DNA from 3 places in the Cupriavidus sp. 09_S30 genome. Region 1 is predicted to be linked to each of the others. Evidence: predicted binding sites of a transcription regulator. Region 1 holds the regulator's gene; each other region holds the start of a gene.
What was found. Region 1 encodes LexA, which represses DNA repair genes until DNA is damaged. Its sites were predicted from a motif close to ACTGTATNNNNATACAGT; they were not measured.

Region 1 (9,382 bases):
CAGCAGCGGCGAGATCAGGATGAAGGCCACGGTCTTCATCAGGCCGCCGCCGACCAGCGCGCCGGTGCCCGACTTGGCCACCGCCGCGCCGACCAGGCCACCGATCAGCGCATGCGAGGAGGAGGACGGGATGCCGTAGTACCAGGTGATCAGGTTCCAGACGATCGCTCCCATCAGGGCGCCGAAGACCACGTAGTGGTCGACGATGGCCACGTCGATGGTACCCGTGCCCACCGTGGCCGCCACCTTCAGGTGGAAGATGAAGATGGCGATCACATTGCACATGGCCGCCATCGCCACCGCGTGGTGGGGCTTGAGCACCCCGGTGGAGACCACGGTCGCGATCGAGTTCGCCGCATCGTGGAAACCGTTCATGAAGTCGAACAACAGGGCGAGCGACACCAGCAGGGCGATCACCCACAGGCTGATTTGTACGGTCTGCATGCCGATCCGCGCCTCAGGCGTTCTCGAGGACGATGCCCTCGATGATGTTCGCCACGTCCTCGCACTTGTCGGTGATGGTCTCGAGCTGCTCGTAGATGGCCTTCAGCTTGATCAGGCGCTTGACGTCGGTCTCGTCGCGGAACAGCTTGGACATGGCCGCGCGCATCACGCGGTCGGCTTCCGACTCGAGTTGGTCGATCTGCTGGGCCGTCTTCAGGATGGTGCTGGCGTTGCCCATGTCCTCGAGCAGGCCGACGGCGATCTTAACCTGGTCGCAGCACTGCACGCAGATCGCGGCGAGGCGGCGGGCCTCGTCGGTCAGGCTGGTGACGTCGTACAGCGAGATGGTCTCGGCCACGTCCTCCATCAGATCGAGGATGTCGTCCATGGTCGTGATCAGATTGTGGATCTCGTCACGGTCCAGCGGCGTGATGAAGGTCTTGTGCAGCAGATCGATGGTGTCGTGCGTGATGCGGTCGGCCTTCTTCTCGGTGGCCTGCACGCGGCGCGCGTGCGCCTCGGCATTGGGCAGGTCGTTCACCAAGGCCTCGAGCTCGCGGGCTGCAGTCGTCGCACACTCGGCGTGCTGGTTGAAGTATTCGAAGAACTTGCCCTCGGTGGGCATGAATCGGCCGAACATGAAATGTTCCTTGTCGTAGCGTCAGGGGCGCTGCTGGGATTGTTGCGGGTGGACGCGAGTCCGGATAAAGCGACAGCCGCCTTGGGGCGGCTGTCATCAAAGCGCAATATTTTACAGGGTTGCCGGCGTCTCGCCGCGGCAATTGGCACAAATCACACACGTCGCGCGGAAACGCGCGCCGGTGCTGTACTCAGGTATCGTTGTCGAAGAAGGCAGGACCGCCGCTGAAGTTGTCGAACTTCGTGAACTGGCCCAGGAAGGTCAGGCGCACCGTGCCGATCGGACCGTTACGCTGCTTGCCGATGATGATTTCGGCCGTGCCCTTGTCCTGCGAATCGGGGTTGTAGACCTCGTCGCGGTAGATGAACAGGATCACGTCGGCATCCTGTTCGATAGCGCCGGATTCGCGCAGGTCGGACATCACCGGGCGCTTGTTCGGCCGCTGTTCCAGGCTGCGGTTGAGCTGGGAAAGCGCGATCACCGGGCAGTTCAGCTCCTTGGCCAGGCCCTTGAGCGAACGCGAGATCTCGGAGATCTCGGTGGCGCGGTTCTCGCCGCCGCCCGAGCCGGACATCAGCTGCAGGTAGTCGATGATGATCAGGCCGAGCTGTCCGCACTGGCGCGCCAGGCGGCGCGAGCGCGCGCGCAGTTCCATCGGGTTCAGCGCCGGCGTCTCGTCGATGAAGAGCTGGGCGTCGTTCATGCGCTGGATGGAATGGGTCAGGCGCGGCCAGTCCTCATCGAGCAGGCGCCCGGTGCGCAGACGGTGCTGGTCGAGGCGGCCGACCGAGCCCAGCATACGCATGGCGAGCTGGGTGCCGGCCATTTCCATCGAGAACACCGCCACCGGCAGGCCCTGCTCCACCGCCACATGCTCGCCGATATTGAGCGAGAAAGCGGTCTTACCCATCGACGGGCGCCCGGCGACGATGATCAGGTCGCCCCCCTGCATGCCGCTGGTCATGCGGTCCAGGTCGATGAAGCCAGTGGGCACGCCAGTCACGTCCGAGGTGGAGTCGCGGTGATAGAGCTCGTCGATGCGCTCGACCACCTGCGTCAGCAGCGGCTGGATCTCCTGGAAGCCCGCCTGTCCGCGCGAGCCCTCCTCGGCGATGGCGAACACCTTGGACTCTGCCTCGTCGAGCAGCTCGCGCACTTCGCGCCCCTTCGGGGCGAAGGCGGCGCTGGAGATATCGTCGGCCACCGTCACCAGCTTGCGCAGCACCGAACGCTCGCGCACGATCTCCGCGTAGCGGCGGATATTGGCGGCGCTCGGCGTGTTCTGCGCCAGCGAGTTCAGGTAGGCCAGCCCGCCCACCTCCTCGGCCTTGCCGGCCACCTGCAGCATCTCGTAGACCGTGATGACGTCGGCGGGCTTGGTCGCGGAGATCAGGCGCGCGATGTTCTGGAAGATCAGCCGGTGGTCGAAGCGGTAGAAGTCCGCCTCCGACAGGAAGTCGGCAATGCGGTCCCAGGCGGCATTGTCCAGCAGCAGGCCGCCGAGCACCGATTGCTCGGCCTCTATGGAGTGCGGCGGAACCTTGAGGTTGTCTAGTTGGGGGTCGGCGACGGGCGCGTTCATGGGTGGGGATTATAACGGCGGCGGACACACGCCCGTCGGAAGAATTCGCCCCCGCGGCGCGCACCGGGACCGGTGCCGCCACGCGGCGGACAAGAAAAAAGGCAGAAGCCGCAGCTTCTGCCTTCTTGCGATCTGGCCTGGCCGGCGCCGCGCCCGCGAAGGCGCCGCCCCGGCATTGGTCGGATCTTAGACCTGCTCGCCCAGCACCGAGACGGTCACGTCGACCACCACGTCGGTGTGCAGCGCAACGCTGACCGGGTGGTCGCCCACCATCTTCAGCGGGCCGTTCGGCAGGCGGACCTGAGCCTTCTCAACCTTGAAGCCTTGCGGAGCCAGCGCTTCAGCGATGTCGGCGTTGGTCACCGAACCGAACAGGCGGCCATCCACACCCGACTTCTGGGAGATCTGGATGGTCAGGCCGTTCAGCTTCTCGCCTTCGGCTTGCGCAGCAGCCAGCTTCTCGGCGGCGGCCTTCTCGAGGTCGGCGCGCTTGGCCTCGAATTCTTCGATGGCGGTTTGCGTAGCGCGGCGGGCCTTCTTGCTCGGGATCAGGAAGTTACGGGCATAACCGTCCTTCACGCGAACGATGTCACCCAGGTTGCCCAGGTTGACGACTTTTTCAAGCAGAATGACTTGCATCGTATATTTCTCCTTTACCTAGGGCCTGAACGATCAGCTCTTGTGCAGGTCGGTGTACGGCATCAGCGCGAGGAAACGCGCACGCTTGATGGCCGTATCGAGCTGACGCTGATAGTGCGCCTTGGTACCGGTCAGACGAGCCGGCGTGATCTTGCCGTTGTCGCCGATGAAGTCCTTCAGGGTGTCCAGATCCTTGTAGTCGATCTGTTCCACGCCAGCCACGGTGAAGCGGCAGAAGCGCTTGCGCTTGAACAGCGGGTTCTGCTGCTGGAAGCGCTTCTTGTTCTTGTTGTCACGTTTGATGAATGCCATGATTCAATCCTTTTCGAATGCTTTACATCCAGTGATGTGAAAGACGAGAGCCTTGCTGTTGCGGTGCCTGCGGGCCAGAAAGCCTTCGCAGTCGAGCAGCGTGCCGAGCGGCATGCGCTCCAGGCGCTGGCCGATCTGGCCGATGCCCATCGCCGCGATGGCGAACTCGACCTGCCGGGGCGTCTGCGCCTCGACCGTCTCGCCCGCGTGCTGCAGCATGCAGTTCACGACAGGCACGCCGGCCGGCGTATAGCGCAGGGCTTCGCGTTCGACTAGGGTCGCGGATAGCCGCAACTGATTCAACGCGCGCCTCCTTGCTGGTCACCACCCTGTCCTGCCACGATCAGCCACGCCGATCCAGCCGGACAGCACACTTGCACCGCACCGCCTATCAGGCGGCCGGGGTCTCGCTGCTTTGTTGCGCGGCCTTGCGGGCTTCTTCGCGCTGCACTTCCTTCATCATCGGCGAGGGAGCGGTCTCGGCCTTCTTGGTCTGGACGATCAGGTGACGCAGCACGGCATCGTTGAACTTGAACGCGTGCTCGAGCTCGGCCAGGGTTTCCTTGCCGCATTCGATGTTCAGGCAAACGTAGTGAGCCTTGGCCAGCTTCTGGATCATGTAGGCCAGTTGACGGCGGCCCCAGTCTTCCACGCGGTGAACCTGGCCGTTCTGCGACGTGACCAGCGTCTTGTAACGCTCGATCATGGCCGGCACTTGTTCGCTCTGGTCCGGATGGACGATAAAGACGATTTCGTAATGACGCATTGACGCTCCTTTTGGGATGAGCCACCCGGGCGTCACGTCCGGTGCGGCAAGGTTGGATAGCCTGCCATTATAGCCGGCCAGCAACAATTGCCGCAAGCACGGTCACGACTGCGCGAACAGCTGCTGCAGGCGCGCCGGCTCGGCGGCAAGCCCCGGCTCGGCGCCGAGCGCGAGCAGCAGCAGCACGCGTGCCTTGTAGGGATTCAGGTCGCCAGCCGAAACGAACAGGCCGGCAGCCGGGTTCGGGTGCGCCGGTATCGACACATGCCCCGCCCCGGTGCGCGAACTGCGCACCACGGCCACCCCGGCGCGCACCGCGTCGGCCAGTGCCTCCGCCAGTGCCTCGTGGATGGAGCCGTTACCGGATGCCGCCACCACCAAGCCATCGATGCCGGCCGTCACCAGCGCGTCCACCACCGCCCGCGAGGGCTCAGCGTAACTTGACACCACCTCGACGCTTGGCCAGCGCGCCGGCAGCACCCACGGCTGCGACACCAGGCGCAGCGGCGCGCGCGTGAAGCACACCAGCTCATCCTGCACGAAGCCCAGTGGCCCACCCGCCGGCGACGCGAAGGCATCGACAGCGGAAGTGTGCGTCTTGACCGCATCGCGCGCCGCATGGATCTGCTGGTTCAGCACGACCAGCACGCCCCTCCCCACCGAACCCGGATGCGCAGCCACCCTGACAGCATCGAGCAGATTAAGGGGACCATCTGCGGACAGCGAGGTAGACGGCCGCATTGCCGCCGTCAGCACCACAGGGATCGCCACGGCACAAGACAAGTGCAACAGCATGGCCGTCTCTTCCAGCGTGTCGGTGCCGTGCGTGATGACGATGCCCGCCACATCCGGCTGGGCCGCCCAGAAGGCTACGCGCGCCTGCAGCGCGGCCCACAGCCCGAAGCTCATGTCCTTGCTGTCGATCTGCGCCACCTGCTCGGCCTCCACGCGCGCCACCAACCGCAGCGCCGGCACCGCATCCACCAGCGCCGACACCGGCACCGTGGCGGCCTGGTAGTGCGCGCTGCTCGCCGCGCTCGCGGAAGAGCCGGCGATGGTGCCGCCGGTGGCGAGCACGATGATGCGAGGGAGCTTGGACATGGATGAGCCCGGGCTGACTGGTCGATCAAGATGCCGATTGTAACCGCCCGCCGCGCGCCGGCCAGTTGTCCAAGGCGGCAGCCCGGGGCGAGCCGCGCATCCGGGCATGCTGCGCAAATACCACTTGCACTTCGTCACATACTGTATAAAATCACAGCATACTGTTTAAACATACAGTACCCCTGACACAGCGACCGACGATCCCATGGCGACCCTGACCCCGCGGCAACAACAGATCTTCGACCTGATCCGCAATACCATCCGGCACACGGGCTTTCCGCCCACGCGTGCCGAAATTGCGGCCGAGTTCGGCTTCTCCTCGCCGAACGCCGCCGAGGAGCACCTGCGGGCGCTGGCGCGCAAGGGCGTGATCGAGTTGACCCCCGGAGCCTCGCGCGGCATCCGGCTCAAGGTTTCGCGCAGCGACTCCGAACCGCCTGACCAGTTCTCGCTGCCGATGGCCGGCGTGATGCAACTGACATTGCCGCTGGTCGGCCGGGTGGCCGCCGGCAGCCCCATCCTTGCTGCCGAACACATCGACCGCCAATACCAGGTCGACGCCTCGGTCTTCGAGGAGCAGCCCGACTACCTGCTGCGCGTGCGCGGTCTCAGCATGCGCGACGCCGGCATCCTCGACGGCGACCTGCTCGCAGTCAAGCGCGCCAGCGAGGCCAGCAACGGCAAGATCGTGGTGGCGCGACTGGGCGAGGATGTCACGGTCAAGCGCTTCAAGCGACGGGGCGACACCATCGAACTGATCGCCGAGAACCCGGATTACCCGAGCATCGTCGTCAAGCCTGGACAGGAAGAGTTCTCGCTGGAAGGCATTGCCGTGGGGCTGATCCGCCCGGCCGGCTTCTAGCCAACCGCTTCCTTTCGCCGCCGCCAGGTCTGCAGCACGGCGGCACTTGCCTCACCGTTCCGACGGCGCCCGCCAAGCCGGCGCCATCCCTCGACTATTGTCAATCGATAGGTGCAAGCATGCCGCAAGCCAATCAGGTCTCCACCCGCCGCCCCGTCAAGCCAGTCCCCTTTCGTCAGTGCAAAGGCGTGCGCATCTATCAAGGCGCGCAGCGCCGGACCATGGTCGGCAGCATGGCCGCGATCTGTCGCATGCTGGAATTATCAGAACCGGGCAAACTGCCCGCTTGAACGCAGGCCACTGGCGACAAACATGCCGGCGCGCGCCGCGTGACGGCCAGTTTCTGCGTCGCAGCGCTGCGACCGGGCGAGCCGTTGAAAGACCTGCTGAGCCCCACGGATACCCTGCCCTGTGCCGCCAAGCGCGAGGGCAGGAACTGCGTGACCTGGGTAAGCGTCAAGCGGGACCTGCCGCAATACCAGATCAAGCAGCGGCTGCACGTGACCTGACGCGCCTCTTCCCTCGGCACTGGCGCGCCGGGCCACCGCCAGGACGGCAAATCTCAGCCGCCAGCCTCATGTTCACCGGCCAGCCGCCCATGCGCAGCGCCCCAAGACTCCGGATGGTCGAGCGGCGCAGCATGGCCGTTCCCCTCGATCGCGCCCTCGACGGCATGCTTGGCGGCTAAGCGGGCCTGCACAGCTTCCATGATCGCGCACACGGCGGGCTCCGTGCCCGCCGGCGCGGCTACGCCGGTGGCGGCCTTGGCTTTCGCGCCAAGCGGGTAGAAGACGAACGCCGCGCCGGCCGGCACGCCGGCCTCCTTCGCGAGTCGTCGGTTGAGCTTGCGCAGGTATTGCTTCTTCGTGATCGTGATCTTCGCCATTGGCATCTCCTTGTTTTCCGGGAATGCTAGCACGGCGGCGAGGTCGGCCCCGCCGGCCGGGGGAATGGGCCTCATCCGAGGGACGCCACGCGTGGGCTGCGGCTTTCGCGCGACTCGCCACAACGAGCCCAACGTGGGCTGGCGCTTCGCACTGGACAACATATACCCCGGCGCCAGAATCGATCTGGGCGACGAGGGGGACAGAATGGATGGTCGACGACCCCTGGCGGGGGATTCGAATGCGCTGCAATCACGCCCACACATGACTGGCAGGCGCATGCAGGCATGATCTTGTGGTGCTCGGCTGGCCGGCATCCCACCCGACCTTCTCATCTGAAGCGGAAGGCGTTGAGCTACTGGCCGCAAGCTTTAAGAACCGGCGCGAAGGACTGTGTGATCGGCTACGTCAACTCAGTACTGATCATGCCGATCACCGCGATCATGATCCCCGCCATAGTCTCGGTGATCACCCCGGTCGCGATCCCCATGATCCCCGTGATCCCCGCGGTCCCTATCGTAGTAAGCATGATCGCCATGATGCTCGTCCCCATAGGGGGCTACGACGCAACCGCTCAAGAACGCGGCGGAGGCAGCAAGCATCACAAGAATGAACTTCATAGATCTCTCCGTCTCGCCAATGGCCTGTTTCCAGCATACGCACTGGCTTGTACGCCGGGTGTAAGCAATCGTTTCGCAGAAGAGAGAAGAGAGGTGCGCGCCGACCATGCGACGACGCACAAATCCAAGCAAGGAAGCCCGCCGGATCTACATGCGAATCTGGTCGTGACGGCGCGTGTCTACGACCAGGGCAAGGTCGTTAAGCGGAAGGTCTCTGAGGAGAGTATTCCCACCGTGGGAGTATGGTGGGGCTCGGGCACCGCATGGATGCCCAGAAAGCAAAACAGCCACTTTCTCAAGTGGCTGCTCTACAAGGCAATTCTGTGGGGTGGCTGATGGGACTCGAACCCACGACGACAGGAATCACAATCCTGGACTCTACCAACTGAGCTACAGCCACCGTCGACCGCCGATCTGTTTTACTGCGCGATCAGCGAAAACCAAGATTATACGGAGAAGTTTCCGTCATGGCTAGTACTCACCACAAAAAATTTCACCTGCCACGACGAGCGCTCAAACGGGCTGCGCACGGAGCCGCGCAAAGCAGCTCAACGCCGGCTCAGATCCCACTTCGACTCCAGCAGGACGGCCTCCTTGATGGCTGCCACGGTGTCGGCCTCGCTGTCGAACAAGCCCAGCAACCGGCGCGACCTGCCATTCAGCACGTCGGCCTGCAAGGCCTTGCAGGCTTCGCTGTCCGTGCCGACGCGCCAGCAATAGCGCGCCGTCCACTTCCCATCCTGCAGACACTCCGCCACCCACACGACGCGGAAGCCTTCGAATTCCACGCCAAACGGTTCTTCCACTGCACTGCCCTCCTAGATCGCTCCCCCGGGGTACGGCGCGCCTGCCATCGGCCGCGCTCTGTCCACTGTCGATCGCTGCTGCGAACGGGAACCAATCATGGCATGCGCATGACTGATCCCTATTCCTGCATCGATCGATATCGTCCCAGTCCTATGCTTGCCCTGACACGCTTCGCCGCCGCCCTGCTGATCGCCGGCCTTGCCGGCTGCGCCACCGGCGCCGGGAATCCATCCAGCTCCAGCATCACGACCTACGGCACCGTCGACATCGGGGTCAGCCACACACGCTGACTGGCTCCAGCGGCCTCCATTGTCGCCGCAACTGTGAGCATCATAGCCGCAGCAGCGATATCGGGAGCCGCGCGGAACTATTGAGGCGATAGGCAGACTAACGCTACTGCGATTGCTACCGGACATGCCGCAAACGGCATAAAAAAAGAGCCCGCAGTCTGCGGACTCCCTTAAGCGATCTCATTGCCCGAAGGCCTTTGTAATGTAGCTGCAATCGGCCGAATGCACCATCGGGGTAAACGGAAGACCGGGCCAGACGGCCACTGCAATACGCACAAAAAAAACAGCCCGCACGAAGCGGGCTGAATAATCAGTTGAAGAAAGCCCTGTATTCGAGGGCAAGCTCAGTGTATGGAGTCCGCCCCCGCTTGGCATTTAGGGGAATCCCTTTGCCGGTGCGGCCCGCCTGGCAGGTGACCGACCAATGTGTCGTAA
Region 2 (9,382 bases), 2.1 Mb from region 1:
CTCGCGCACGGCCTTGCGGAAGCCCTTCATCAGGTTCAGGCCCACCAGCTTGCGGTAGGCGGGACCGATGGTGTCGCAGTGGCCGGGATAAGGCACCCAGTCGGAGCAGGCGTCGGCGTCGAGCACATTCATGCGCAGGTCGATCGTCACGCGCAGCCACAGGTCATGCAGCGGCTGGCCCTCGGGGCGCACGCGCCCGCCGGCCAGCTCGATCTCGCGCGGCTTGGTGTCGGTCAGGCGGGCCTCGATGTCCCATAGCCCATCTTCCCTGAGATAGGCCTCGGCCGTAATGGCACGGCGATGCCGCAGGGCGCGGTTGACGGGCTGGGAAAGAGGCATGAGACCAGATTGAAGCGAGGACAAATAGGACGGCTCGGCCGGAAAACCGAAGGAGTTTAACATGCCGGGCCGCATTGTCCGGGAACTGCCCACGGCCGGCGCTGTCGGCGGCACATCGTCGGCCCCGGCCGCTTGCCGCGCGGATGCCTGCAACACCCGCACGGCGAAACGTGGCGCGGGCCTGCACGGTCCGAGCCGCCCGGGAATACACCTGATGGCGTCATAGGTATTTCCCAACAGACATGTATGGAAACGCACCCCGAGGGCCAGCACCGCGCCGGCGCCACGGCCGGCCTGCCCGGGCTAGCTGTCGCCTTCCGGCCATTCGTCGGGCAAGGCGTCGCCCTGCCCCATCACCTTGCCGATCACGCTGCGGGAAAAACCGCGCGCCATCATGAAACGGATCTGCTTGGCCTTGGCCTCCGGCGTATCCGGCGCCACGCCGAAGCGCTTCTGCCAGACCGCACGGGCACGCGCCAGCTCGGTGTCGGCCAGGCGCTCCTTCAAGTCTTGCAACTGCTCGCCGCCAAGCTGATGGGTCTTGGCCTCCTGCATCACCCGCGCCGCGCCGTAGCGTGCCGCGCGCCGATGCATCAGGCTGTCGACGAAGCGGGTATTGGACAGCCAGTTTTCCCGTTCGAGAGAGTCGAGCAACTGCTCCACCTCCTCGGCCGACTCGGCGTGCGGCGCCAGCTTGCGTGCCAGTTCGGCGCGGCTGTGCTCGCGGCGCGACAGGTAGCCGATGGCGCGGGCCTTGAGGGAAAGCGGAGGACGGGGTGGCATGGCGGTGGGGCGGGATGCCCGAGGCCGGGCTGACGGGGAGCCGGCGCGGACCGGTCGATGGAAGGAAGTGATAGGAGGGAGCGCCGGCAAGGCCGGCGCCCGGAGGCGGAAAAAGGGGCGCGTTGCCGGCGGGGACCGCCGGCAGCGGGAATCAGCCCTCGACCGCCTCGGCCGCGGCGCTGTTCAGCGGCGCCACGCCCAGTGCCACGCGCACCTTGTTCTCGATCTCGTTGGCGATATCGGGGTTCTCGCGCAGGAACTCGCGCGCGTTGTCCTTGCCCTGGCCGATCTTCTCGCCGTTGTAGCTGTACCAGGCGCCCGATTTCTCGACGATCTTGGCGTCCACGCCCAGGTCGATGATCTCGCCCTGGCGCGAGATGCCCTGGCCGTAGAGGATGTCGAAGAAGGCCTCGCGGAACGGCGGCGACACCTTGTTCTTGACCACCTTGACCTTGGTCTCGTTGCCGATCACGTCATCGCCCTTCTTGATCGAGCCGATGCGGCGGATGTCCAGGCGCACCGAGGCGTAGAACTTCAGCGCGTTGCCGCCGGTGGTGGTTTCGGGCGAGCCGAACATCACACCGATCTTCATGCGGATCTGGTTGATGAAGATCACCAGGCAGTTGGTGCGCTTGATGGTGCCGGTCAGCTTGCGCAGCGCCTGGCTCATCAGGCGGGCCTGCAGGCCGGGCAGCGCATCGCCCATCTCGCCCTCGATTTCCGCCTTGGGCACCAGTGCCGCCACCGAGTCGATCACGATCAGGTCGACGGAACCCGAGCGCACCAGCGCGTCGGCAATTTCCAGCGCCTGCTCGCCGGTGTCCGGCTGCGAGATCAGCAGATCGCCGACGTCCACGCCCAGCTTGCCGGCGTAGTTGACGTCCAGCGCGTGCTCGGCGTCGATAAAGGCGCAGGTGCCGCCCAGCTTCTGCATCTCGGCGACCACCTGCAGCGTCAGCGTGGTCTTGCCGGACGATTCCGGACCGTAGATCTCCACCACGCGGCCGCGCGGCAGGCCGCCCACGCCGAGCGCGACGTCCAGGCCGAGCGAGCCGGTGGACACGACCTGGATGTCCTGTTCGACCTCGCCGTCGCCCAGGCGCATGATCGAGCCCTTGCCGAATTGCTTCTCGATCTGGGAAAGCGCCGCGGCAAGTGCCTTTTGCTTCTCCGCGTTCACGCCTGCGCCCGCCTTCTTGTCGTCCATGGTCGTCCTTCCGTCAATGGTGTATAAATAGCCCGCATATGGCGCGGCGCCTGGTTTTCCGTGGATGCCGCGCCGGCACCGCCGGTGCGCCCACGCCTCAACGCTTCCGTCCTGGCGTTCCCGTTTCCGCTTTACCACGGCGTACCGAATCGCCGCGTACCGAATCGTCGCACCCGGGGGGGGGCGCGGACCCGGCAGGATCGGCTGGGCATGCAGGCCCGCTGCCGGTTCTCACCGGATGTGCGGGTACTGTATAAAAAAACAGTATGCTTGGCAAGTACCGCCTGCACCGCAGATGCACAGAGAGGCATCGACGGCGCGCGGGGCGGGCCAGGGAGGAGACACACCCTATGCGTATTCTCATCGCCGAAGATGACGACGTGCTGGCAGACGGCCTGACACGTTCGCTGCGGCAGTCCGGCTACGCCGTCGACCACGTCGCCAGCGGGCTGGAGGCCGATTCCGCGCTGTCCACGCAGAATTTCGACCTGCTCATCCTGGACCTGGGCCTGCCGCGCATGTCCGGTCTGGAGGTCCTCAAGCGGCTGCGCGCGCGCGGCGCGATGCTGCCCGTGCTGATCCTGACCGCCGCCGACAGCGTCGACGAGCGCGTCAAGGGCCTGGACCTGGGCGCCGACGACTACATGGCCAAGCCCTTCGCGCTGACCGAGCTGGAGGCCCGCGTGCGCGCCCTGGTGCGGCGCGGCGCCGGCGGCGGCGGCACGCTGATCCGGCACGGTCCGCTCACCTTCGACCAGGTCGGGAGAGTCGCCTTCCTGAACGAACAGATGCTGGAGCTGTCGGCGCGCGAGCTGGGCCTGCTGGAAATCCTGCTGGCCCGTACCGGCCGCCTGGTGTCCAAGGAGCAGCTGGTGGACCATCTGTGCGAATGGGGCGAAGAGGTCAGCAACAACGCCATCGAGGTCTATGTCCACCGGCTGCGCAAGAAGATCGAGGTGGGCGGCATCCGCATCGCCACGGTGCGCGGCCTGGGCTACTGCCTGGACAAGTACCAGCCCGCGCTGACGGCGCAGGCCTGAGCGCGGCACAGGCCCGGCCCGGAACAAAGGAAGGCATCCGCACCCCATGAGTCTGCTCGGAATATCTTGGCGTCGCCCCTTGGCGAAGCGGCGGCAAGCGGATGCGGCGGCGAATACAGCGACGGAAGCGGCGACGGATACGGCAGCCGACGACGCCTCCGACGCGGCGCTGGCCGATGCCCTGCCCCACCTCGAAGACGACGCGAACCAGGCGGCGCCGCGCTCGCTGTTCGGCGAGATCCTCGACTGGATGCTGGCGCCGCTGCTGCTGCTGTGGCCGATGAGCATCGCCGTGACCTACCTGGTCGCCAAGTCCATCGCCAACGGCCCCTACGACCGCTCGCTGGAAGCGAGCACCATCGTGCTGTCCCAGCAGGTGCGCGAAGTGAACGGCAGAGTCACGCTGCAACTGCCGCTGTCCGCGCGCGAGATCCTGCGCGCCGACGAGTCCGACAACATCTACTACCAGGTGGTGGGCACGCGCGGCGAATACGTGGCCGGCGACCGCGACCTGCCGCTGCCGGGCGAGGAGGACCAGGGCCACGCTGGCCTGGTCTCGCTGCGCGACGACCGCGTCAAGGGCAACGACGTGCGCGTGGCCTACACCTATGTCGAGCTGCGCAATGTGGCGGGCGACCAGCCGGTGCTGGTGCAGGTGGCCGAGACGCTGGACAAGCGCGCGCGGCTGGCCAACGAGATCATCAAGGGCGTGATCCTGCCGCAGTTCGTGATCCTGCCGCTGGCGGTGGTGCTGGTATGGTTCGGCCTGACGCGCGGGCTGGCGCCGCTGACCGCGATCCAGCAGCGCATCCGCGCCCGCAATCCCGGCGATACCAGCCCCATCGAAGAAGGCACGGCGCCACAGGAGATCACGCCGCTGGTGGCCTCCTTCAATGAACTGCTGGCGCGGCTGGACCAGTCGGTGCAGACGCAGAAGCGCTTCATCGCCGATGCCGCCCACCAGATGAAGACGCCGCTGGCGGGCCTGCGCATGCAGGCCGAGCTGGCGCAGCGCGAGCAGTCGCCGGAAGAACTGCGGCGCTCGCTGGCGCAGATCGCCGGCAGCTCGGAGCGCACCGCGCACCTGGTTACACAGCTGCTGTCGCTGGCGCGCATGGAGAACCTGGCCAGCGGCGCCGGCATGGCGCCGCTGAACCTGGCCGCGCTCGCGCGCGAGGTGGTCAAGGACTGGCTGCCGCGCGCCTGGGAACGGCGCATCGACCTGGGCCTGGACGCCGGCGATCACCCGGTCATGGTGCAGGGCAACCGGCTTATGCTGACGGAGATGCTGAACAACCTGATCGACAACGCCATCCGCTACACGCCGCCGGAAGGCCACGCCACGGTGAGAGTCAGCGCCGATCCCTTCGAGCCCTTCGCCTATCTCGACGTGGAAGACACCGGTCCGGGCATCCCCGTAGCGGAACGCGAGCGGGTGATGGAGCGCTTCTACCGTGTGCTCGGCACCAATACCGAGGGCAGCGGCCTGGGCCTGCCCATCGTGCGCGAGATCGTGCAGCAGCACGGCGGCGAGATCCACATCCTCGACAACGTCTACCAGCAGGAGCCGCGCCGCGCCGGCGCGCGCCTGCATGTCACGCTGCGGCGGCCCGCCGCCGGCACGGACCACTGAGCATGGCCAGCCCCCACGACACACCCGCCGAGCAGCGCGCCTGGCACTGCAACCTGCGCTGGATCGCCGCGCTGCTGGCGATCTGGTTCCTCGTCACCTTCGTGGTGAGCTGGTTCGCGCGCGAACTGCGCTTCGACTTCTTCGGCTGGCCCTTCTCCTTCTGGGTCAGCGCCCAGGGCGCACTGGTGGTCTACGTGCTGATGGCGGCCGTCTACGCCTGGCGCATGAATCGGGCCGACGATGAAGCCGCCGCGGTGCCGACCGCCGTGGACAGCACCGCGCGCGACGATGCTGCGTAGCGGCATGTGACGCGCGGCGCCAGCCGCCTTTTTCCCGCCGATTCCCGTTTGTGCCGTTTGTGGCTTGCGCAACGCAGCAAGAACGCATGCGTGGCAACGCACGCTTCGAACTAGCGCGAACTAGCGTATACCCCGACCTTTCCAGCGCGATTCTTCCGGGAATCTGTCAGAACGCAGTAAGTTTCGCCTCCCACAATCCTTGCAACTTCTGCCGGCCCGGCGCTTCCTGATGCGCTCGCGCGCATCCGCGCCACAACCGGACGAAGACCCCAACGACAATCGGAGGAGACATCATGGCTAATGCGCAGCAGGTTGCGATGCCGCGAGGCAGTGCACAGAACGCACCCATGACCAGCGAGGAAAAGAAGGTCATCCTGGCCTCATCGCTCGGTACGGTGTTCGAGTGGTACGACTTTTATCTGTACGGTTCACTGGCGGCGATCATCGCCAAGCAGTTCTTCGCCGGCCTGGACCCGACCTCCGCCTTCATCTTCGCCCTGCTCGCATTCGCCGCCGGCTTCATCGTGCGCCCCTTCGGCGCGCTGGTGTTCGGCCGCCTCGGCGACATGATCGGCCGCAAGTACACCTTCCTGGTGACCATCCTGATCATGGGCTTGTCCACCTTCATCGTCGGCCTGCTGCCCGGCTATGCGACGATCGGCTGGGCCGCGCCGGTGATCCTGATCGCCCTGCGCATGCTGCAGGGCCTGGCACTGGGCGGCGAGTACGGCGGCGCCGCCACCTATGTGGCCGAGCACGCCCCGCACGGCAAGCGCGGCTCCTACACCTCGTGGATCCAGACCACCGCCACGCTGGGCCTGTTCCTGTCGCTGCTGGTGATCCTGCTGGTGCGCGAAGTGACGGGCGCCGCCTTCGAGGACTGGGGCTGGCGCATTCCCTTCCTGGTCTCCATCCTGCTGCTGGGCACGTCGGTCTACATCCGCCTGTCGATGAGCGAATCGCCCGCCTTCCAGAAGATGAAGGCCGAGGGCAAGACCTCCAAGGCCCCGCTGACCGAGGCCTTCGGCCAGTGGCGTAACCTGAAGATCGTGATCCTGGCCCTGATCGGCCTGACCGCCGGCCAGGCGGTGGTCTGGTACACCGGCCAGTTCTACGCCCTGTTCTTCCTGACCCAGGTGCTCAAGGTCGATGCCAAGACAGCCAACCTGCTGATTGCCGGCGCCCTGCTGATCGGCACGCCCTTCTTCGTCTTCTTCGGTTCGCTGTCGGACAAGATCGGCCGCAAGTGGATCATCATGGTAGGCTGCGCGCTCGCCGTGCTGACCTACTTCCCGCTGTTCAAGGCAATGACCCACTACGCCAACCCGGCGCTGGAGCGCGCCCAGCAGACGGCGCAGATCGTCGTGACCGCCGACCCGTCGCAGTGCTCGTTCCAGGGCAGCCCGATCGCCCGCGAGATCGACTTCCGCAGCTCCTGCGACATCGTCAAGCGCACCCTGGCCCAGGCCAGCGCCAGCTATGAAGTGGTCAGCGCCCCGGCCGGCACCGTGGCCTCGGTGAAGATCGGCGACAAGGAACTCCCCGCCTTCAACGCCGGCCTGACTGCCGATCGCCACAGCTTCGACGACCAGAGCAAGAAGCAGATCGCCGCCTTCAAGAAGTCGGTGAGCGACGCCATGAGCGCCGCCGGCTACCCGAGCAAGGCCGACCCCGCCCAGATGAACACCGTGATGGTGCTGGTGCTGCTGGTCATCCTGGTGATCTACGTGACCATGGTCTACGGCCCGATCGCCGCGATGCTGGTGGAAATGTTCCCCACCCGCATCCGCTACACCTCCATGTCGCTGCCCTACCATATCGGCAACGGCTGGTTCGGCGGCCTGCTGCCCACCATCTCCTTCGCCCTGGTGGCGCAGAACGGCAATATCTACTACGGCCTCTGGTATCCGATCATCATCGCTGCCGTCACCTTCGTGATCGGCGCGCTGTTTATCCGCGAGACCAAGGACGTCGATATCTACGCTCACGACTGAGCCCGGGCAACGCCCGGCGTCCGGCCCAACCGGCCGGCGCCGGGGCGGCTGCCGCCGGCCCGCATCGCACCGCCGGCAGCCGCTCCCAAAAACTTTGCACAAGGCTATTGACAGCGTCTGAAGGCCACGTATAATAGCGGTCTTCCAACGGCGAATTAGCTCAGTCGGTTAGAGCGACGGAATCATAATCCGCAGGTCCGGGGTTCGAATCCCTGATTCGCCACCAGTTTCAAGCGAAAGCCGCGTTCCCGCAAGGGTTCGCGGCTTTTTGCTTAGGCTTGCCGCGCAAGGTGTAGCACACGGGTGTAGCACAACCTATGTCCCGCTACGTTCAGCGCTCCCGCCACGGCACGGCCTACCTCTTCCGAAGGCGCGTGCCGCCGCCGAACTTCCCCCCCCAGGCCAAGCCAGCGCTGCTGGAAAGTCCCGCAGCAAGAACGAACGCCCCGCTTGGCGGGGCATAAGGCAGGGGAAACGGAATGAGAAAGCCCAAGCCGCGGCCGGGGGCCCGGCCGCGGCTTGGCGCGCTAGATCGCGCCGGCCGGCTGCTCGCGCGTGATCTTGGGCCGCATATCGAGCACGCGCCGCACCTTGCCCGCGCCGCTACGGTCGATGCCTTGCGCATCCACCACCTGCACGCGCGTGGTAACGCCGACGTAGGTCTTGATCTGATCCTTCAGCTCGCGCTCCAGCGCCGCCCTGTCGTCGGCGCCCAGCGGGGCCGGGCGATCCGGCCGCGTCTCGACGCGGACCTCGAGCTTGTCCATGTGTCCGTCGCGGGTGACCAGCAGTTGGTACTGCGGCGCCAGCGCCGGGGCCTTCAGGATCAGTTCCTCGATCTGCGAGGGGAACACGTTGACACCGCGGATGATCAGCATGTCGTCCGAGCGGCCGGTGATCTTGCCGATGCGGCGCATCGAGCGCGACGTGGGCGGCAGCAGGCGAGTCAGGTCGCGGGTGCGGTAGCGGATCACCGGCAGCGCTTCCTTGGTGAGGGAGGTGAACACCAGTTCGCCCTCTTCGCCGTCCGGCAGCACTTCTCCGGTCCGCGGATCGATGATCTCGGCGTAGAAATGGTCTTCCCAGATGACCGGGCCGTCCTTGCTTTCCACGCATTCGCATGCGACGCCCGGGCCCATCACTTCCGACAAGCCATAGATGTCGACGGCATCGATGCCGGCACGGGCTTCGATCTCGGCACGCATGGCGTCGGTCCAGGGCTCGGCACCGAAGATGCCGATCTTCAGCGAGCTTTCGGACGGCTCCATGCCCTGGCGGATCATCTCATCGATCAGGTTCAGCATATAGGACGGCGTGACCATGATGATGTTCGGCTGGAACTCGCGGATGAGCTGAACCTGCTTCTCGGTCTGCCCGCCGGACATCGGGATCACCGTGCAGCCGGCCCTCTCTGCGCCGTAGTGCGCCCCGAGCCCGCCGGTGAACAGGCCATAGCCGTAGCTCACATGCACCATGTCCCCGGGACGGCCGCCGGCGGCACGGATGGAGCGCGCGACGATGCCGGCCCAGGTGTCGATATCGCGGGCGGTATAGCCCACTACAGTCGGCTTGCCGGTCGTGCCGCTGGACGCATGCACCCGCGCCACCTTCTCGCGCGGCACGGCAAACATGCCGAAGGGATAGTTGTCGCGCAGGTCCTGCTTGCTCAGGAACGGGAACTTCGCAAGGTCGGACAGCGACTTCAGGTCGTCCGGATGCACCCCGGCGGCGGCAAACGCCTTGCGGTAGTGCGGCACGTTGTCATAGGCATGGCGCACGCTCCATTTGAGCCGTTCGAGCTGCAGCGCCTGCAATTCATCGCGGCTGGCGCGCTCGATCGGCTCCAGCTCGTCGGGGTGGGAAGTGCGTTGGACCATTGTCTACTCCATCATTGTCGTGGCGCCACATGCATAGGGGGCCGGCGCGGGGAACTACCGAACTACAGGCACGGTTCAGATATGGGAACGGCTCTGCACCACGCGGAAACGGTTGGCGACGAAGGCCGCGTCCGACAGCGACGCATTGGCCGCCGGATTGGCGCCGGTGGCATGGAAATCGCTGAACGCCGCCGACTGGTTGACGAAGAC
Region 3 (9,382 bases), on a different contig from region 1:
AGGACGGGCCGCGCGCGTGCCGGCGGCGGTCCCCGGCGGCAGCAAACCCGCTTTGAGGAACCGGAATTCGTGAGACTGCATTTTCGGAGGAATCAATGACTTAGCAGTCAATTCGGCCAGCGCTCGCCCGCACTAAAACCGGAATTGGCGAGACTGCCCTGACTTGAAGCGCGAATTCGTTTGACTGCTCCTCACTCGTTGCTCACTGGCTCCTTTCGACCTACCCATTGCAGCCCGCTGACGCCGTTCCGCGTCAAGGTCCGCTCTTGGTGTTCAGCGGACTCGTATTCGTGTGCGTTGGTGGACAGGCTCCGACCTCATAGCGGGAGGCTCGTCGAGCGCTTGATCTCCTTCAATGAAAAGCCCGTGTACATCTCCTTGATATTGCCGAGGGTGCGGATCCGGTGCATCGCAAGCTGATGGAATGCCTCCATATCCCGCACGACGACCTGAAGCAGATAGTCGTACTTGCCGGATACATTGTGGCAAGCCACCACATTTGGCAGCGCCATCACCCCAGACTCGAACGCACGCATGGCTTTCTCCGAGTGACTGTCGAGCATGATATTGATGAAGGCAAAGAGGCCAAGCCCAAGTTCCTGCTGATTCAGCGTCGCGTGGTAACCCTGGATCACATGCTCTTCCAGCCGCTTCAGTCTCTTCCAGCAGGCGGGTGCCGATAAGCCAACCTTCTCCGCGATTTCCGCGTTGGCCAGTCGGCCATCGACTTGCAGCAACTCCAGGATCTTCCTGTCCGTATCGTCCAGATCTCTCACTTCCACTCCTCTCCGTTGCCCCACGGCATTGCGACGAGCGCATCCGGTGCGCCTAGAGCCTATTCAGTCACTGTCTCGGGGCTGGCTCGCGTTCAGTGTTGACTGGTTAATTATATTCACCGAGAGCGCAAAATAACTTATCCGCGTGAAATCTTCTTAACTGCACTATCGACGATCATTAACCACGCGGGAGCGGACGAGTGAGGGTCGTGCCGCAGTTCGCGGCGTCTGGATTGCGTCTGTGAATGCCTGAACGGCTGGGCCCCAGAAACGGGTCCTTGCGATCTACATAGAAGAACTGGAGACGACGGATGAGTTTGTTTAGAACCAAGGATCTCGCGACGATGGTTGCCGCGAGTCAGGCACCGCACGGCCTGAAGAAAGTGCTTGGCCCATTCGATCTGATCCTGATGGGGATCGGAGCGATCGTCGGCACCGGCATCTTCGTATTGACTGGCACCGGCGCGCTGACCGCCGGACCGGCGTTGACCGTGTCGTTCGTCATCGCCGCCCTGGCCTGCGGATTTGCGGCCCTGTGCTATGCGGAATTCGCGTCATCGGTGCCGGTTGCCGGCTCGATCTACACCTACAGCTATGCCACGATGGGCGAGCTGGTCGCGTGGATGATTGGATGGGACCTGATGCTCGAGTATGGGCTTGCGAGTTCCGCGGTGTCGGTGGGTTGGTCAGGCTACTTCCAGTCGCTCATCGGCGGTTTTGGCCTGCATCTGCCCGCCGCGCTGTCAGCGGCGCCGGGCGCCATTCCCGGCGTCCAGACATGGTTCAACCTTCCGGCGTTCCTCGTCATGGTGGTGTTGACCGCACTGCTGTCGTTCGGCGTGCGCGAATCGGCCCGGCTCAACAACGTGATGGTCGGATTGAAGGTCGGCGTCGTGTTGCTGTTCATTCTGGTCGGTGTACGCCATGTTCAACCGGTGAACTGGCATCCGTTCACGCCCTTCGGCTATTCGGGCGTGTTCAGTGCAGCGGCACTCGTGTTTTTCGCGTTCATCGGATTCGACGCGGTCACGTCCGCCGCCGAGGAGGTGAAACGGCCGGCACGCGATCTGCCGATCGGCATCATCGGATCGCTGGCCGTCTGCGCGGTGTTGTATGTCGTGGTATCGGCCATCATGACCGGCATTGTTCCATACCAGAAGTTCCTCGGCGTCGACCACCCGGTGTCGCTTGCACTGCAATACGCGGGCGAGAACTGGGTTGCGGGCTTTGTCGATCTCGGCGCGATTCTCGGCATGACCACCGTCATTCTCGTGATGACCTATGGGCAAACGCGCATCGTCTTCGCGATGTCGCGCGACGGCCTTTTGCCGAAGAGACTGTCGAGCGTTCATTCGAGTCTCGGCACGCCGTTTTTCGCGACCTGGATCGTCGGGATCCTGTTTGGTCTGGTTGCGGCCGTGGTTCCGCTCAACGTGCTGACCGAACTCATCAACATCGGGACGTTGGCGGCGTTCAGCCTGATTTCCGTCGCCGTCATCATCCTGCGAAAAACCCGCCCCGATCTGCCGCGCGCCTTCCGCTGCCCGGCCGTGCCGCTGGTGCCTCTGCTTGCGATCGCGTTCTGCATCACGCTGACCGTGTTCCTTCAAGCCACGACCTGGATCGCGTTTCTGGTCTGGCTCGCGATCGGGCTCGTCGTGTATTTCACGTACGCACGGCAACGGTCGCTCCTCAACTGACTCCGGGACATCGCACGGGGTATCGGCCCGGGCGGCCTTTTTATTGAAGGACTGAACGCATATGAGTTACGACTTTGATCGCTTGATTTCTCGCCGCGGCACCAATGCCTTGGCGGAGGACGGCTTCGAAAACTATCTGTTCGGCGCCGATGCGCCCGCGCCCGCGCTCGATGTGCCGAGAGAAGAATTGATCTCCATGTGGGTGGCGGACATGCAGTTCGCCGCGCCGGATGCGGCAATCGACGCGATCGCCGAGCGCCTGAAGCACCCGGTCTTCGGTTACACGATGAACTTCGACGATCAGCTCTATCAGGCTTTCCATTCCTGGTGTGTCGAGCGATACGGCTGGCGTTTCGCCCGGGAGGAGATGCTGGTCGCGCTGGGCGTCATACCGGCGCTCTTCGGGCTCGTCGAATATGTCTGCCAGCCCGGCGACAAAGTGCTTAGCCTGACGCCGGCCTATGGATACTTCAAGCATGCGACGGTTCAGCGCGATCGGGAATTCGTGACGTCGCGCCTGCTCGCCTCCGAGGATAGCGGCTACACGATCGACTTCGACGACTTCGAGGCGAAAGTCCGCGATCCGGCCGTGAAGCTCTTTTTCCTTTGCCATCCGCACAACCCGACCGGCAGGACCTGGACGGATGACGAACTGCGCCGAATGGGTGAGCTCTGCATTGCCAACGGCGTCAAGATCGTTTCCGACGAGATCCATTGCGATCTGCTCAGAACCGGAAGCCGGCACACGCCGTTGGCCAAGTTGTTCCCGGGCAGCCGGGACATTATCACCTGCATGGCCGTCAGCAAGACTTTCAACCTGGCGGGGATGATGATCGCGACTGTGATCGTCCCGGATCCGGCATTGCGCTCGGAATGGAAACGGCGGCACTACCCCTTCGTGAACCCGCTCAGCCTCTCGGCTGCCATTGGCGCGTATCGGAACGGCGCGCCGTGGCTGGACGAGTTGCGCTCGTATCTCGACGGCAACTTCGCGTGGACCCAACGGTTTCTGAAAGAGCACTTGCCCAAGGCCAAGTTCCGCATTCCGGATGCGACCTATCTCGCATGGGTCGACCTGCGGGCCTATTTCGACGAGTCGGTCAACCTCACCCGATTCTTCCTTGAAAAGGCCGACGTCATCCTCGAGGGCGGCGAGATGTTCGTCGAGAACGGCAATTGCCGAGTCCGACTCAATCTGGCATGCCCACGAGCGCAGGTACAGCGGTCGCTGGAAAGGATACGCGATGCGATCGTTGGCTTCCACGAAGGCCGGACCATCGATAGTAATGGTCACCCCCTCAACCAACTTTCGTAACAGAGGGAAACTCATGAACCTATCAATGGCCGCACTCAGATGCATAGCCGACGTTTGAACGATTAGGCGACTGACACCTAATGGTCGGGAAGCGACCTCGGTCCGCCATTACCCGGTCGCCTTTTACCGACCTTTTTCTGTCACTCGATCCTGGCCCAATTGAATGGCGGTTTCCGAACGGCGATGCGACGCCAGAAGGACTGCGGAGCTGCGGGCCGGTCCGACTGACTGAGTCCGACCGGGGTGCAAGTGGGCATCGGCCAGGGGTTCAGTGATGTCTTGAATGCACGGCGAGCAACTGCCGGTGGCGTGCTTCGGTTTCGTCATCGGCGGGGAACATGCATTCCAGCCGTAGTTCCTGTGCCACAACGCTCTGCGGTGCGCCTACGATCGTGACCATCGAGAAATATCGAAGCACGACTCCCTCGCAGACGAATCCCATCGGAATGACAGGCATCGTGGGCGCGGCGGACTGTCCATGACTCTTCTTCCAGTCGCGGGGCACGTCTGGATAGGCAAGCAGTTCTTCGAGCAGGTGCCTGGTGCCGGCGTCGACCATGTGACCAACCGATTCTCGATACACGCGTTGCAGCAAGCTTCGCGAGACCGTGTCCCAATCGGCCACGAATGGACGCATCCCCTGCGGATCGAAGATCAGATGCAGCATGTTGCGCGGACCTTCGCGCGAGGCCATGTCGATGAAACAGTCGAAGAAGCGCGGCGCCGCGTCGTTGGTCATCAGAACGTTCCAGTGGCGATCCATGACGATTGCCGGAAACGGCTCATGCTGACGAATGAGCCGTTCGAGCGCGTGGATGACACTATGCATCTCCTGCGCGTTCCACGGCGCCTCTGAATACACGGGCGCGTAGCCGGCGGCGAGCAGCAGGGCATTGCGCTCGCGCAGCGGCACGTCAAGGGTCTGTGCGAGTGTCAGCAGGGTTTCCCGGCCCGGCACGCTGCGCCCGCTTTCGATGAAGCTGATCTGACGCTGCGAGACGCCGGCCTCGAGCGACAGATCGAGCTGACTCACGCCACGCGCGTCGCGCCAATAGCGCAGCAAGTCACCGAGTTCGCTCGGCGGCGCTTTTGGATCGGGACTGGTGGCGTTCATCGGATTCCCCTAGTCTGGGTGGATGAATGGAGAGGACTCAGGGAGCGGGCGCATGCCAGGCAAAATCCTCGAACTGCACTTCGAGCGGCGGCTGGGTTACGCTGCTGGTGTAGTTCGTGATCGTCGATGCGGCAACCACCGCAATGACCTCGAGGATCTGCTCAGCGCTGAACCCCGCTTCCAGGAAGCGTATCTGTTCCGATTCGGCCAGGCGGCCGCGCTTTTCGATCAGCGTGCGCGCCAATGCTGATAGCGCGGCCAGTCCGGCGTCATCGGGCAAGACGCCCTGCCGCATCGCGTCAACATCGGCGGCATGCACGCCCGCCTTCAACGCAAGCGCCGTGTGAAACGCGACCGGCCATTCGCTGGCGTTCGTGACGGCGTTGGTCAGCAGCACCGTCTGAATCTGCGGCTCGGTCAGACTGCTCGCATGCACGCGCTCGAACAGGCCGATGAAACCGTTGATCTGCACCGGCGATCCGGCCATCTTGGCCGCGATGTTCGGGATCAGCCCGAATGCCTGTTGCAGTTTCTGGAGTACGGGCTTGGATTGCGCAGGAGCGGTTTCGATCGTGTACACGGGATAGCTGGACATGGTATCTCCTTGGCGGTGCGCGCTACCGGAATGGAAGCGCGATAGCCGAAGAGTAGAAACGGGCGTTCCTTGTGCCAATTACATCGGATGTAATCAACGCTGCGAAGCATGGCCCATGGAGTCGTCGTGCAAGACGACCGAAAATCCAGCCGTGTGCAGTCCAGCCAATTCTGGTTCCTCGCACCCGCAGGACGCATCGTCCTACATCGTCCTACATCGTCCTACATCGTCCTATCGTCCGGCTCGGAGAATTCCCATATACTGTATATTCATACAGTCAGGCGTGCCGGCCGCGAGCGGCGGTACGCCGCCATGAACCGATCTCCGCCGCCGCCTCGCCAGCCCTGCTGCCATGCCACCCGCCACCCGCCGCATCGCCCACCTGGACATGGACGCTTTCTATGCGTCGGTGGAACTGCTGCGCTACCCGGAACTGCGCGGCCAGCCGGTGGTAATTGGCGGCGGGCGCAATGCCATACCGCAGGTGCTGGAAGACGGCACCCGACGCTTTGCCCGGCTGCGCGACTACGTGGGCCGCGGCGTCGTCACCACCTCCACCTACGAGGCGCGCGCCTTCGGTGTGTTCTCCGCCATGGGCATGATGAAGGCGGCCCAGCTCGCCCCCGACGCCATCCTGCTGCCGACCGATTTCGAGTCCTACCGCCACTACTCGCGGCTGTTCAAGGCCGCGGTGGCGCGCTTCACCACCCAGATCGAGGACCGCGGCATCGATGAGATCTACATCGACCTGACGGAGGTGCCCGGCGAGGCGGCCGACATCGCCGCGCGCATCAAGCAGGCGGTGCGCGAGGCCACCAGCCTGAGCTGCTCGATCTGCGTCGCCCCCAACAAGCTGCTGGCCAAGATCGGCTCGGAACTGGACAAGCCGGACGGGCTCACGCTGCTGGGCATGGAAGACGTGCCGCTGCGCATCTGGCCGCTGCCGGTGCGCAAGGTCAACGGCATCGGGCCCAAGGCCACGGAGAAGCTGGCGACGCTGGGCATCGTCACGGTGGGCGACCTGGCGCGCGCCGACCTCGGCCTGCTGCAAGAGCATTTCGGCCGCAGCTACACGGCCTGGCTGGCGCAGACGGCGCAGGGCCATGACGAGCGGCCGGTGGTGGTCAGCTCCGAGCCCAAGTCGATCAGCCGCGAGACCACCTTCGAGCGCGACCTGCATCCGCGCCATGACCGGCCCCTGCTGACCGAGGAATTCACCGGGCTGTGCCTGCGCGTGGCGGACGATCTGCGGCGCAAGGGATACGTCGGCCGCACCATCGGCATCAAGCTGCGCTACGACGATTTCCGCACCGTGACGCGAGACCTGACGCTGCCCGAGCCATCGGCGGATGGCGCCACCATCCGGCGCGCCGCCACCGAATGCCTGCGCCGCGTGCCGCTGGACCGCCGGCTGCGGCTGCTGGGTGTGCGCGTCAGCGCGCTGCTGCCGGCCGAAGAGGCGAGCGAGGCCACGCTGCCGGTGCAGGGCGAACTGCCCTTCGGGCCGCCCGATACCGCTTCCTCCTAGCCCGACCCGCCGCCGCACGAGGCATTCCGCTCGGTCCGCTACGAATCGCGTGACCGTTGGCGCGCGCCGCCGCTGCGGAGCGACCTGGTTCAGTCCGCGCCCCGCAGTCGTGCGTCCAGGTAATCGATCAGCGCCCTGACCTTGGGCGGCAGGAAGCGGTTGGGCGGATACAGCAGCCAGATCGCGCCGACGTAGGCGCGCGCCTCCAGCGCCCAGTCAGCCAGCACGCGTACCACGTCGCCGCGCCGCAATGCCTGCGCAGCGGCGAAATCCGGCAGGCTGGCAATGCCCAGGCCCTGTTGCGCCGCCTCCAGCCGCGCGCCCGCGTGGTTGGCGATGTAGCGCCCGCGCACCGCTACCGTCTCGGACTGCGCATCGGCGCCGCGTCCACCCTGCCGCGCTCCGCCGGCGGCCACGCTCCGGCGGAAGCGCCAGCGGTTGTCGTCGGCAGTCTCGCCCAGGAACAGGCAGTCGTGGCCCGCGAGCTCGCGCGGATGCCGGGGCGTGCCGCGCGCCTCCAGGTAAGCCTGTGACGCGCACAGCACCCACTCCACCTGGCCCACCCTGCGGCCGGCGAGGCCGGGCGGCGGGTGGTCGGTCAGGCGGATCACCAGATCGAGGTCATAGTCCAGCGGATCCACCTCGGCGTCGGTAAAGACGAGGTGCACGTCCACCTCCGGATACGCGGCCAGGAAGTCCGGCACCAGCGGATGGATCACCGTCTTGGCGAAGGCCGTGGGCGCGCTCAGGCTGACCCGGCCCGCCGGCCGCGCCGCCAGCGCGCCGGCGGCGTCCACCGCACCGGTGGCGGCACTGAGCAGGTCGCGGCAATGGCGGTAGACCTGCTCGCCCGACGCCGTCACGCGCACCTTGCGCGTGGAACGCTCCAGCAGCCTGGTGGCCAGGGCTTCTTCCAGCCGCTTGATCTGCCGGCTGACCGTCGAGGGGGTGCTGCCGAGCTGGCGCGCGGCCAGCGAGAAGTTGCCCGCATCGACCACGCGGGCGAACACGGCCATGTCCGGCAACAGGGTGAACAACTCAGTTGGATTCATGGCGGGACGCGGGTGGCGGTCTATTTATGCAATGGTGGCACAGATCATGTGCACATGGACGCGATTATCGCCGCCAGCGCAATGCACGACAATGCTCTCCCGCCCCCTCACTTTCCAGTCCGCCATGCCCAGCCGACCGCACGCCACCCTCTTGCCCGACCTGATGCTGCTCGCCGTTGCCGTGGTCTGGGGCAGCAGCTATGGCGTGGTCAAGCAAGCCCTCATCGTCTACCCGGTGCTCGGCCTGCTGGCGCTGCGCTTCGGCATCACCTTCACGCTGCTGTTGCCGGCGCTGCGCCACCTGCGCCATTGCGACATCCGCACGCTGGCCGCCATGGTGGCCACAGGCGGGCTGCTGCTCGCCATCTTCCTGTGCGAAACCTTCGGCGTGCAGCTGACGCAGGCTTCCCACGCCGCCTTCCTGATCAGCCTGTGCGTGGTACTGACTCCGTTCGCGGAGTGGGCGCTGCTGCGCCGGCGACCGTCACCCATGGAGTGGACCGCGGTCGTGCTGTCGCTGGCAGGTGCGTGGCTGCTGACCGGCGGCGTGCTGCGCTTCCAGGCCGGCGACGCGCTGATCCTGGCGGCAGCGGCCCTGCGTGCGCTGATCGTCTGCGTGACCAAGCGTCTGATGCTGGCGCGCGCCTCCCGCCCCGCGCTGCCCGCACTGACGCTGACCGCCGTGCAGGCCGGCGTGGTCGCGCTGGGCAGCGCCGCCGCGGCGCTGCTGTTCGCGCCCGGCCAGTGGCAGGCCCTGCCCTCACCCGCCGGGCATGCGGGCTTCTGGACCAGCGTGTTGTACCTGGTCCTCGCCTGCACGCTGTTCGCCTTCTTCGCGCAGAACTATGCCATCCGCCGCAGCAGCGCCACGCGTGTGGCACTGCTGATGGGCAGCGAGCCGGCCTTCGGCGCCCTGTTCGCCTGCCTCTGGCTGGGCGAACGCATCACCGCCGCGGGATGGGCCGGCGGCGCGCTGATCGTGCTCGCCTCTCTGCTGGCGACGGTTCGCTGGCGGCCCGCTGAGAGCGGTAGCCTGACGCAGGCCTCGCAGGCGTGAAGGGCGCAAGCGGGCTGGCGCCCCGGCAGGGCGACGCTGCCTGCCGAGACGCCCACGGCCTTGAGGTGCCTATGCGAAATCCCCTTCCGAAGCGGCCGGCGGATTGCGGGGAAGACAACAACGCGCTGGCGCGTGCAGGCGCCAGGCGACCCGCTCGAGGTTGATGGTCAGAAGCCCCACATCACGTCGGCATGCTGGCGACGGGCTTCGCGCAGCAGGTCGAGAAACGGGTAGACGCGCCTTCG

Region 2: a site for LexA is predicted at 2,578-2,595, ahead of recA (recombinase RecA). Genes of this name have one in related genera too.
Region 3: a site for LexA is predicted at 5,761-5,778, ahead of dinB (DNA polymerase IV). Genes of this name have one in related genera too.

Annotation. Positions count from the first base shown of each region.
Region 1 covers NZ_JBXOWI010000001.1:1,154,371-1,163,752, reverse strand. Annotated here, with positions in the region: gene AC1Z3O_RS05460 (anion permease) at 1-444, opposite strand, end outside; gene AC1Z3O_RS05455 (DUF47 domain-containing protein) at 458-1,084, opposite strand; gene AC1Z3O_RS05450 (replicative DNA helicase) at 1,275-2,666, opposite strand; gene rplI (50S ribosomal protein L9) at 2,853-3,305, opposite strand; gene rpsR (30S ribosomal protein S18) at 3,339-3,617, opposite strand; gene priB (primosomal replication protein N) at 3,621-3,920, opposite strand; gene rpsF (30S ribosomal protein S6) at 4,009-4,383, opposite strand; gene AC1Z3O_RS05425 (asparaginase) at 4,486-5,484, opposite strand; gene lexA (transcriptional repressor LexA) at 5,690-6,346, shown strand; gene AC1Z3O_RS05415 (hypothetical protein) at 6,466-6,636, shown strand; gene AC1Z3O_RS05410 (hypothetical protein) at 6,721-6,855, shown strand; gene AC1Z3O_RS05405 (hypothetical protein) at 6,909-7,232, opposite strand; gene AC1Z3O_RS05400 (hypothetical protein) at 7,626-8,186, shown strand; tRNA gene AC1Z3O_RS05395 (tRNA-His) at 8,175-8,250, opposite strand; gene AC1Z3O_RS05390 (hypothetical protein) at 8,399-8,656, opposite strand; gene AC1Z3O_RS05385 (hypothetical protein) at 8,765-8,947, shown strand.
Region 2 covers NZ_JBXOWI010000001.1:3,235,763-3,245,144, forward strand. Annotated here, with positions in the region: gene AC1Z3O_RS15150 (DUF2889 domain-containing protein) at 1-339, opposite strand, end outside; gene recX (recombination regulator RecX) at 643-1,122, opposite strand; gene recA (recombinase RecA) at 1,274-2,329, opposite strand; gene AC1Z3O_RS15165 (response regulator) at 2,680-3,369, shown strand; gene AC1Z3O_RS15170 (sensor histidine kinase N-terminal domain-containing protein) at 3,416-5,002, shown strand; gene AC1Z3O_RS15175 (DUF4212 domain-containing protein) at 5,005-5,301, shown strand; gene AC1Z3O_RS15180 (MFS transporter) at 5,595-7,295, shown strand; tRNA gene AC1Z3O_RS15185 (tRNA-Met) at 7,445-7,521, shown strand; gene paaK (phenylacetate--CoA ligase PaaK) at 7,823-9,172, opposite strand; gene paaN (phenylacetic acid degradation protein PaaN) at 9,248-9,382, opposite strand, start outside.
Region 3 covers NZ_JBXOWI010000002.1:2,060,322-2,069,703, forward strand. Annotated here, with positions in the region: gene AC1Z3O_RS29450 (Lrp/AsnC family transcriptional regulator) at 318-776, opposite strand; gene bcaP (branched-chain amino acid transporter BcaP) at 1,088-2,476, shown strand; gene AC1Z3O_RS29460 (MalY/PatB family protein) at 2,538-3,791, shown strand; gene AC1Z3O_RS29465 (helix-turn-helix domain-containing protein) at 4,060-4,905, opposite strand; gene AC1Z3O_RS29470 (carboxymuconolactone decarboxylase family protein) at 4,943-5,500, opposite strand; gene dinB (DNA polymerase IV) at 5,853-7,028, shown strand; gene AC1Z3O_RS29480 (LysR family transcriptional regulator) at 7,118-8,080, opposite strand; gene AC1Z3O_RS29485 (DMT family transporter) at 8,205-9,137, shown strand; gene AC1Z3O_RS29490 (DUF1840 domain-containing protein) at 9,305-9,382, opposite strand, start outside.